2 regions of the Paenibacillus sp. RC84 genome follow, and region 2 is predicted to be linked to the other one. Evidence: riboswitches for the same ligand, from Rfam matches in the RefSeq annotation. Region 2 holds a riboswitch; the other holds the start of a gene.
What was found. A riboswitch is a leader RNA that binds a small molecule or an ion and turns the genes downstream of it on or off. The one in region 2 is predicted to bind cyclic di-AMP.
Positions count from the first base shown of each region.

Region 1: another riboswitch for cyclic di-AMP. It lies ahead of ABH899_RS27305 (resuscitation-promoting factor); the one in region 2 lies ahead of ABH899_RS23785 (TrkH family potassium uptake protein).

Region 1 is NZ_JBGBYL010000016.1:47,145-51,751, forward strand. It holds gene rsmA (16S rRNA (adenine(1518)-N(6)/adenine(1519)-N(6))-dimethyltransferase RsmA) at 1-77, opposite strand, end outside; gene rnmV (ribonuclease M5) at 126-671, opposite strand; gene ABH899_RS27305 (resuscitation-promoting factor) at 778-1,899, opposite strand; cyclic di-AMP (ydaO/yuaA leader) riboswitch at 2,179-2,373, opposite strand; gene ABH899_RS27310 (ABC transporter ATP-binding protein) at 2,662-3,405, shown strand; gene ABH899_RS27315 (ABC transporter permease) at 3,402-4,607, shown strand, end outside.
Region 2 is NZ_JBGBYL010000011.1:124,149-128,755, forward strand. It holds gene uvrC (excinuclease ABC subunit UvrC) at 1-968, shown strand, start outside; gene ABH899_RS23775 (hypothetical protein) at 993-1,202, opposite strand; gene ABH899_RS23780 (CPBP family intramembrane glutamic endopeptidase) at 1,216-2,874, opposite strand; cyclic di-AMP (ydaO/yuaA leader) riboswitch at 3,054-3,203, shown strand; gene ABH899_RS23785 (TrkH family potassium uptake protein) at 3,261-4,604, shown strand.

The DNA.
Region 1 (4,607 bases), on a different contig from region 2:
ATATCTTTGGTCCGTTTGGGCGTTGCCACATCTTCAGAAGCAAAGGACGGGCCGCTGCCTTGTTCATTTAATTTCATAGTCATCCTCCAAGCTTCCGTCCCTGACGAAAGCTGCCTGTGCGTAAATTATTGATCCGGACGGTCCAACTGCTCTACGGCAGCTTCGAACTCTTCCCGGGAAATTTGAAAAGCGGCGCAGCGCTTGTAAAACTGCTTACCATTACAATACCCGATTCCGAGCTTTTTTCCTACTTCCAGTCGTCTGGCCGCTGCATCGGGATGAACAACGAGGCCGGCGGCGATCAGATCCTCCCATGTCAAAAGAGACGCGGCGCCCTCATATTCGGTCTTTACGTTCGCCAGAGCGGACCGTATAGCGTCCGGAGTCGCGTTCTCGACTCCGATATCCCCCCGCTTCTCGGCAAGTTCCTGGGGGAGAAAAGCATGTTTGCAGCCGGGCACCTTGCCCGAAATGATTTTACGGATGCGCTCACCCGCATGATCCGGATCCGTAAAGACGATGACCCCTCTGCGCTCCTGGGCCAGCCGGATACGATCCAGAATTGCCCGGTTGATTGCCGATCCTCCGGTTTCGATCGTATCCGCTTCAACCGCCCGCTTGATAGCGGTCGTATCGTCTTTTCCTTCGACAACAATGATTTCTTTGATCATGTTCTTTATCCTCTCTTAAGCGCACAAAAAGAAGAGGGTGTCCCTCTTCTTTTTGCATACGGTTTGTTACCGGTTTGTAAATCTTCGTTACAGGTAACATGTTATCCTAATCTTGTGTCGGTTTATTCGGACCGATGACGTAAACGGTATATCCCCGTTTCACACCGAAAGTCTTGGCATAACTCATACTGTCGAAATAAACGTCCATTTTCTGGCCTTTAATAGCACCGCCCGTATCTTCTGCACGGCGGTATCCGATGCCTTCAATGTACACCCACCAGCCTAACGGCACGACTGATGTATCTACGGCAATCGTCTGGCCTTGAACAGGCTTCGTTCCGCTGGCGGTCCGGTTGCCTACGCCCGGCTCTTCGGAAGAGTAAGCGGTCAAGGTAACGTTCTTTAATATTTTCTTCGCGTCTATGTCGGTACCTGCTTTAGTTACCTGCTTAGGCTTAACCGGTTCGGATGCGGCTGCCACCGTAACGACCGGATTTTTTGTGCCTATAGCCACAATCTTATCCACACTGGCGTTTTTGACTGCTTGATCGATAACTTGCTCGGATACGAGTTTTCCGTTTTCGAAAATCTTCTCTTTCTTTTTGACCAATACGCCTTCCTGGCCTTCCTGTACGACCTGCTCTTTGCCTTTCAGCAGATCCTCATCGGATTTCTTGACCACACTGAATGCGATGGGCTCCGAAATTTCTTCCGTTTCTTTCTTCACCCGGACAACTTCGATAGCCGCATTGGCTGAAAGCTCCGTGTCTTTGGCCGGAGTCACTTTGTCGTGCTCTCCCAGCGAAATATTTGAATCTTGCAGAACTTGATCTACCGTTTTCGCAGTGGTATGCACAGTTTGTGTCTGCCCGTCGGCAGTTAGCTGCACGGGTGATGCATGATCAATGACAATCTTCTGACCGTCTTGAATCTTGCCGTCAAGCGGCATAGATACCTGATCGTGCTCACCGATTGTAATGGCTTGTTCATCCAGTAGGCGCTGTAGGACCCATTGTCTTGTTTCCACAACGGTTTCTCGTCCGTTTACCACCAATGATACGCTTTTACCAGCCGTACCGTATAACAACACCAAAAACATGAAAGTCAAAGCGAATGAAATGATAGCTGCAAGAATGATCATACGCAAGTTTTCATGCTTCCATCGCAATGCGAAGGACATGCTGGATGATCGCTTAACATGGGTCTCTGATTGCGAGATATTGCCCACTTCTTCGGTCCTCCTTCAAAGCCTCGCCTCTGTGATACGCATGATGATTTGGACGCGACTTAGGTTTATTTGGCGGTTCCTAACGGAACCCTTGCAATTGGCTTCTTTCCCGCCGGCTGACCGGTTGCTCTCAGTCTCTACGGGGTCGGCATCACCTCCGCTTGATGTTTATGCGGGTCGAATACCCGTCCGATATGGAACAAAAAAGGCCATCGGAAAGAGAAAGCTTCCCGGTGGCCTGTGTGTGAGCGCGACTAAACAGAATGACACGACAGTTGGTATCTCTCCCGGTACGCTTACGAGGTTAGCTGACGGATTCGGGCCGTGAGAGCTGCCCTACTCGCCGGCGGTGCTGCCTGCACCTGCCATTGAGATTCACCCCAAATTGTTTCCTGTTGTATCGGCCCAAAGCTGTTCCGACCTTGACAGCGGTTCCCCCGTTTTCCTTTTACGGAAACTCAGCGTTAAAACTTGGCGTTTATTAAGTTATCATGAAAGTATATTACGCTCAAATATCCAACCTGTAAAGGGGGCATATTCCCTAAAAATAAGCAAATTTAACCAAACCAACGGCATTTATCTAATTATCTTGCAGTCGTTCTCCTTTTTTCTCCCGTTATCTCGCTTCTAGTTTTCCCCATTTCCGCCGTTCCGCTTGGGCATTGGGCTTCCAGGCATTTTTTGACTATAATAAAAGATACGGCAATCCGCCCGAAAAGGCCGAAAGCCGCAATAACCGATTGAAGAAAAGCAGGTGAAGGCATGAATCCGATTCTTCACATTTCCCGTCTCAGCGGAGGCTATTTGCCCGGAAAACCGATTCTCCGCGATCTCGAAATTACAGTCGGACAAGGTGAAATGGTCGGTCTGATTGGACTCAACGGAGCGGGAAAAAGCACGACCATCAAACACATCCTCGGGCTCCTGAAGCCGCAGGAAGGCAGCGTCCGCATCCGTAACCGGACATTGGAGGAAGATCCGCTCGGCTACCGGTCCTCGTACTCTTTCGTCCCGGAGTCTCCCGAATTGTACGACGATCTGACGATTGAAGAGCATTTGGAACTGACGGCGATGGCTTACGATATTCCGAAGGAAGCGTTCAAGGAACGTGCCGGCCGCCTGATGAGCGAGTTCCAGATGGAGCCTAAGCGCAAAAGCTTCCCGGGCCAGCTATCCAAAGGGATGAAGCAGAAAGTCATGATCATGAATGCGTTTCTTGTCGAGCCCGCGCTTTATGTCATTGACGAGCCGTTCCTCGGCCTTGACCCGCTGGCGATGCGCTCTCTTCTCGACATTATGGCGGACTTCAAGAGCAGGGGCGCCAGCTTCCTGATCTGTTCCCACATCCTGGCCACGATCGAAAGATACTGCGACCGGTTCGTCGTTCTCCATCAGGGACGAATTCTTGCCCAGGGCACACTCGACGAGCTGAGACAACAAACCGGGCTGTCCGATGCGACCCTGGACGAGCTGTTCTATGAGCTGGTGCGGAGGAATCCGGCATGAACCAAGAAGCAGCCGTTCACAGAGAGGGCACGGCCGGGGCTGTCCGTCAGCTGTGGAAGCGCAGATTCGACCATTACCGCCAGGAAACGTCCCGTTACTGGGCTTATGTCGCAAGAAGCCAATTTTTCGGTTTTCTTTTCCTGATTTTTATCGTTTCTTCCTATTATTATGCAAAAATACTTCAGCAGCTTCCGACATCTTTTCCTTACATTTGGATCGTTCTGCTCGTCCTCGTTCCGGCTCTCGCAGCCGGCTCAGTGCGAACCCTTCTAAAGAATGCGGACCGGGTGTTTCTGCTTCCTCTGGAACCCGTTATGAACGTGTTCTTCCGGGCGGCTTTCCGCTACAGTCTGGGGATCCAGGCCGCACGATCCATCGTTCTGATGCTGATTGCATGGCCTTTATACAAACACTGCACGGGTACGGAAGGACAGCCCTTGTGGCTGATGGCGATTTTTGTTCTTCTAATAAAAACAGCCAACCTGCTCGGCTCGTGGCAGGAAGGCCGTTTTTCATCCCCCGGATGGCGTCTGATCTCAGCGGGTTACCGCTGGGTCTTAAGCGCAGCCGTCGTTTTCGCCTTGTTCGGTACGGGACCGCTTCCGGGCGGGGTCGTTCTATTGGCGGGACTTGTCGTCTGGGCGGTCATGTACAGGCTTGGGCCCGGTCGGCGGGCAATCGGCGTAGCCTGGGATTACCTCATCGACAACGAGCGCAAACAGCAGTACCGCCTGTACTTGTTTTTTAGCGGCTTCGCCGATGTGCCCCAGCTTCCTGTGCGCGTAAAACAGAGACGATGGCTGGCCGGGATTACGAACCGGTATTCGTTCCGGTCCTCCTCGCTTTATCTGTATCTCTTCACGAAGACGTTCGTCCGTTCGGAGCTGCTCGGCATCGTCGTCCGGATCACGCTTGTCGCCGGCCTCGCAGCCGCGGCCGTTCAATCCGCACCGGTGGCCGCCGCCGTCTGCCTCGCGGCCATGTTCATTTCGCTGATCCAGCTCACCTCGCTGGAACAATCGCACCGCTACACGTTCTGGCTGCAGACTTATCCGGTAGATCCGCGCCGGAAAGTGGACGCCGTGGTGCGGATCATCAGCGCCGCTTTCACCCTGCAGGGTATCGTTCTTACCCTGCTGATGGTGCTAAGCGGGGCGGGCGTTTATGCAGCCGCCCCGCTTGCGGGGCTCGCGCTCGGCCTC
Region 2 (4,607 bases):
AGGCCCCGGAAGAGGCGGCCTCGCCGTCGCCGCTCGCGGCGGAAGCCGAGAAACACGCCGGTTCCGATTCGCGCAGCATGCCGACGACCGCGGAGCAGAAAGACGTGAAGGAAGCGCTGGAGAGCTGGCTGAAGGTGAAAGTGCATTTTCCGCAGCGCGGGCTGAAAAAGCAGATGGTCGACATGGCCAGGGACAACGCGCGCGTCGGCCTGGAGGAGAAGTTCCGCCTCATCGAGCGGGATGCGCAGCGCACGGTGCTGGCTGTCGAGAACCTCGGCAGTTGGCTCGGTACGGGGCCTGTCACGCGGATCGAGGCGTTCGACAACTCGAACATCCAGGGCTCCGACCCTGTGGCCGCGATGGTCGTCTTCACGGACGGAAAGCCGGACCGGAAGGAATACCGCAAATACAAGATCAAGACGGTGCAGGGACCGGACGATTACGAGTCCATGCGGGAAGTCATCCGCCGCCGTTACGAGCGGGTGCTGAAGGAGAACCTGGCGCTGCCCGATCTGATCATCGTGGACGGCGGCAAAGGGCAGATGTCGGTCGCTATCGACGTGCTGGAGAACGAGCTGGGGCTGTTCGTTCCGGTGTGCGGCCTGTCCAAGGACGTGAAGCACAAAACCGCGATGCTGCTGGCCGGCGACCCCGCCGAAGTCGTTCCTATTCCGCGCGACAGCCAGGAATTTTACCTGCTTCAGCGGATCCAGGACGAAGTCCACCGCTTCGCGATTACGTTCCACCGGGAACGGCGGGCGAAGTCGATGGTCGTTTCGCAGCTCGATGCCATTCCCGGTATCGGGGAGAAACGCCGGAAGCTGCTGTTGAAGCATTTCGGGTCCGTTAAAAAAATCAAAGAGGCCGCGGTCGAAGATTTCCGGCCTCTGGGGATCGGCGAGAAACTCGCCGCACAAATATTGACCGCTCTGCGGGGAGAACAAGAACAAGAGGAACCGTCCATTTGAGACGGTTCCTCTTTTTTGTGCGTTTTATGCGGCGCAAGTCGGCGTGATTGCACTTCCGCCGGTTTCCGGGCCTTGCCGCAGCCACGCGGTTATGCCGTTTGCGCCGTGCCGCTCCTTCGCGGCGATGTGCCGCATGACCGTGTCCATCGCACTGCCGCCGTGTCCGGGCTGCCGTATCCAAGAGTCCGGGCGGCTTGCTGCCGGCAGGCGGTCCGCTGCCCCCGCTTCAGGCAAACCCGCCGACTCTCTAGACGGGCCGCCGGTTCCGCCTGCTTCCGCTCACAAATCTCAGCTTGTGAAGCCAGGATACCGCAAGGGCGACGGCGGCGGGCAGCGCCATATAGAGCAGGCCGAGCGCAGGCGTGCCGGCTGCCAGTCCTTCGCCCGTGAGAAGGGACAAGCCCATAAGGATGCTGTCCATGGCCGTATGGGCGAACAGGGCGGTCAGGAAGCCGTACCGCAGGAAGGCGTAGCCGAACACGAGGCCGAGCACCGTTACCTCGATCAGCCGGGTGTACACCGGGTAGATCGGGTAGGCGGTGTGTCCCGCCGCCCAGATGAGGCTGGGCAGAAGCACGGCCAGCCATTTGAACCGGAGCAGCCTGCTGAACAGGGCGATGCCGAGCAGCCGGAAGGTGGCCTCCTCGGAGATGCCCGCCGCCCAAGCCATCAGCGGAAGCAAAGCGGGCTGCAGCATGTTGCGGGGAGACGACATCGGGTCGTTCACCGACCAGACGCCGAAGCCTTTCTCCGCCACAAGGAACAGCACCTGCTGGAGGCCGAGCAGGAACAGGCAGAGCAGATAGCCCTGCGCCATGCTGCGGGTTACGCGCGAGCCGAAGTCGGCGTCGCGCCAGCGGGGCATGACGGACTTTCCTTCGCGTCTCCACAGGGCATCGCCCGCTGTGAAAGAGAAGTAGACGGCTGCGGCCATCAGCAGCGTCACGAAGTTGATCAGCACGATCGAAAGCATCGCTTCCTGGCCGCTGCTCGTCAGCGTACTGCCGGCTTTATAAGCCGGATACATGTTGATGTTGTTCATGACGTAGATCACGGCATACACCGCCGTTAGCAGGACGCCCCGGGAAAAATCGACCGTCCTCCATTTAAGGACGGTATAGCCGAGGGCGATCAGGGCCATCAGGCCGTTGCCCCACAAGCTGATGCGGGTCCACATGGAGGCGGTATCCTCCTGGTGTTCCAGCCAAGACGTAAAAGCGTCGGGGAGCCGGAACGATTGGGTGAACGAGGCAACGGAGGTTCCGTCCAGTTTCACGCTGATCGTCAGCTTAGCGTCCCCGACAGGCTCTTTCCGCCGCTCGAACAGCAGCAGACCGGACTTGGCGGCAGGCGGGCTGATCCGCTCGAACTCCGCCTCTTCGTAGCCCTGCCTCGCTATCGCTTCCCGGGCGAGCTTCTCCGCATCGGCCGCGGACACGGCGGCCTGGGCTTCGCCGCCGAGGCCGGACCAGCCGATGACGGCTTTCGTGGTCATATGGATATCGATGATCGACTTCCGGACCGAAGGGGAAGCCTCGGTGACTTCTACCCGATAGTAATCGACGGGCACCCGGCTGGCGTAGCTTTTGTCATACAACGTTTGAAGCTTCTCTTTGGTGAGATAACCGCTGAGTTCCTTCTCCGATTGGTAGCTGACGAATGTGCCGGGAGCCCCGCCGCCCGTAACGACGCCGGAACCGTTTACGGTATCGGCGCCCTGCCTTTGCCGCAGCCATGCGACCGCTGCCTCCGCGGCTTGTTCTTTCGTAATGGAGGCTGCCGTTTCGTAAGGATCGGAACCGGCGGGAGCGGCTCCGGTATTATAGATGAAAACTACGGCCGCATATAGAAGGAATCCGGTCAGGGCGAGCAGCAGCAGCGGTTTATCCAGACCGTATTTTTTCATGGTCAGCTCCTTCTCCGATCGTTTTTTTAACCGTATCACAGTTTGCGTAAGGATGCCAATTCGTGACTCCCAGTTAGCTGCAGGAAGATTGTCCAGGTTTCCCCCCGTAAAATCCGGTTAAAAGGGCTTTGTGCTTGTTTAATAACAGATATATAATGCGGATGATTCATTTCTTCGCGCAACTTCATACGCCGAATTTCCGCAGGAAAACGGGGGAACCATACATTGGGGTGAATTTTACCGCTTGTGCCTGAATAGGGCAGGGTAAATAGGGTGGCCTGTACATCCGAATCCGTCAGCTAACCTCGTAGGCGACAGCAGGAACCATAACCGAAAGGCAGTGGGTTTCCAGTGTCTTTTTTGTGCTTCATATAGGAGGAAATTATGTGTTAAAAAAGTCGAGATTTACGCCGCCGCAGATCCTTGTTCTCGGATTTGCCCTCATTATCCTCATCGGTTCCGGCCTGCTGATGCTGCCGGTCTCGTCAACGGACGGGCTGCCGCTTCCGTTCATCGACGCCCTCTTCACGGCCACCTCGGCTACCTGTGTAACAGGTCTGGTCGTGGTAGACACCGGGTCGCATTTTACGATGTTCGGGCAAATTGTTATCATTTCGCTGATTCAAATCGGCGGCCTCGGGTTCATGAGTATGGCGACGCTTTTTGCCTTCATCCTGCGCAAGAAGATATCGCTCCGCGAAAGGCTGCTGCTTCAGGAAGCCTTGAACCAGGGCAGCATGGAAGGCATTGTCCGCCTTTTCCGGAAAGTACTGATCTACTCGCTGAGCATCGAAGGAATCGCGGCTGTCCTTTTTACCGCCCGCTGGTCGATGGATCTCGGTTTTCCGAAGGGGTTGTACTACGGCATCTGGCATGCCGTTTCCTTCTTCAACAATGCCGGGTTTGACCTGTTCGGTCCCATTACCGGCCCATTCTCTTCGCTGACCGCTTACGCCGACGATTTTATTACCAATGTAGTGACGATGGCGCTCATCGTTCTGGGCGGGATCGGTTTTATCGTGATGTCCGATGTGATGGATTACCGGAAAACGAAGAGGCTGACCCTTCACTCCAAGGTGGTGCTGAGCGCCACAAGCATTCTGATCGTGACCGGGGCGCTTGTTATTTTTATCTTCGAGTATTCCAATTCGAAAACGCTGGGTTCATTGGACTTCGGCGGCAAGATTCTCGCTTCGTTCTTTCAATCGGTCACACCGCGTACGGCGGGGGCGAACACGCTTGATCTCGCTTCTCTCCGCCAAGCCACTCAATTTTTCATGATCATCCTGATGTTTATCGGGGCTTCTCCCGGATCTACCGGGGGCGGGATCAAGACGACTACGTTTACGATGCTGGTCGGGGCAATCGTGGCGATGGTGCGGGGAAAAGAAGATATCGTCTTCTTCCGCAATCGTCTCGGCAAGGAACGCATCCTGAAGGCGATCACTCTGACGATGTTTGCACTCTTTCTTGTTATTTTCGTTACCATGCTTCTGTCTACGACGGAAGATCACGAGTTTCTTATGATTTTGTATGAAGTGACTTCGGCATTCGGGACTGTAGGACTCACCCTGGGGCTGACCACGAAGCTTACCGTGTTCGGCAAGGTTATGATCGCCCTGACCATGTTCGCCGGACGTCTCGGGCCTTTGACGTTGGCGTATGCGCTGCAGCCTAAAGCCGAGAAAGAACTGTACCGTTATCCCGAAGGAAAAATCACGATAGGTTAAGGA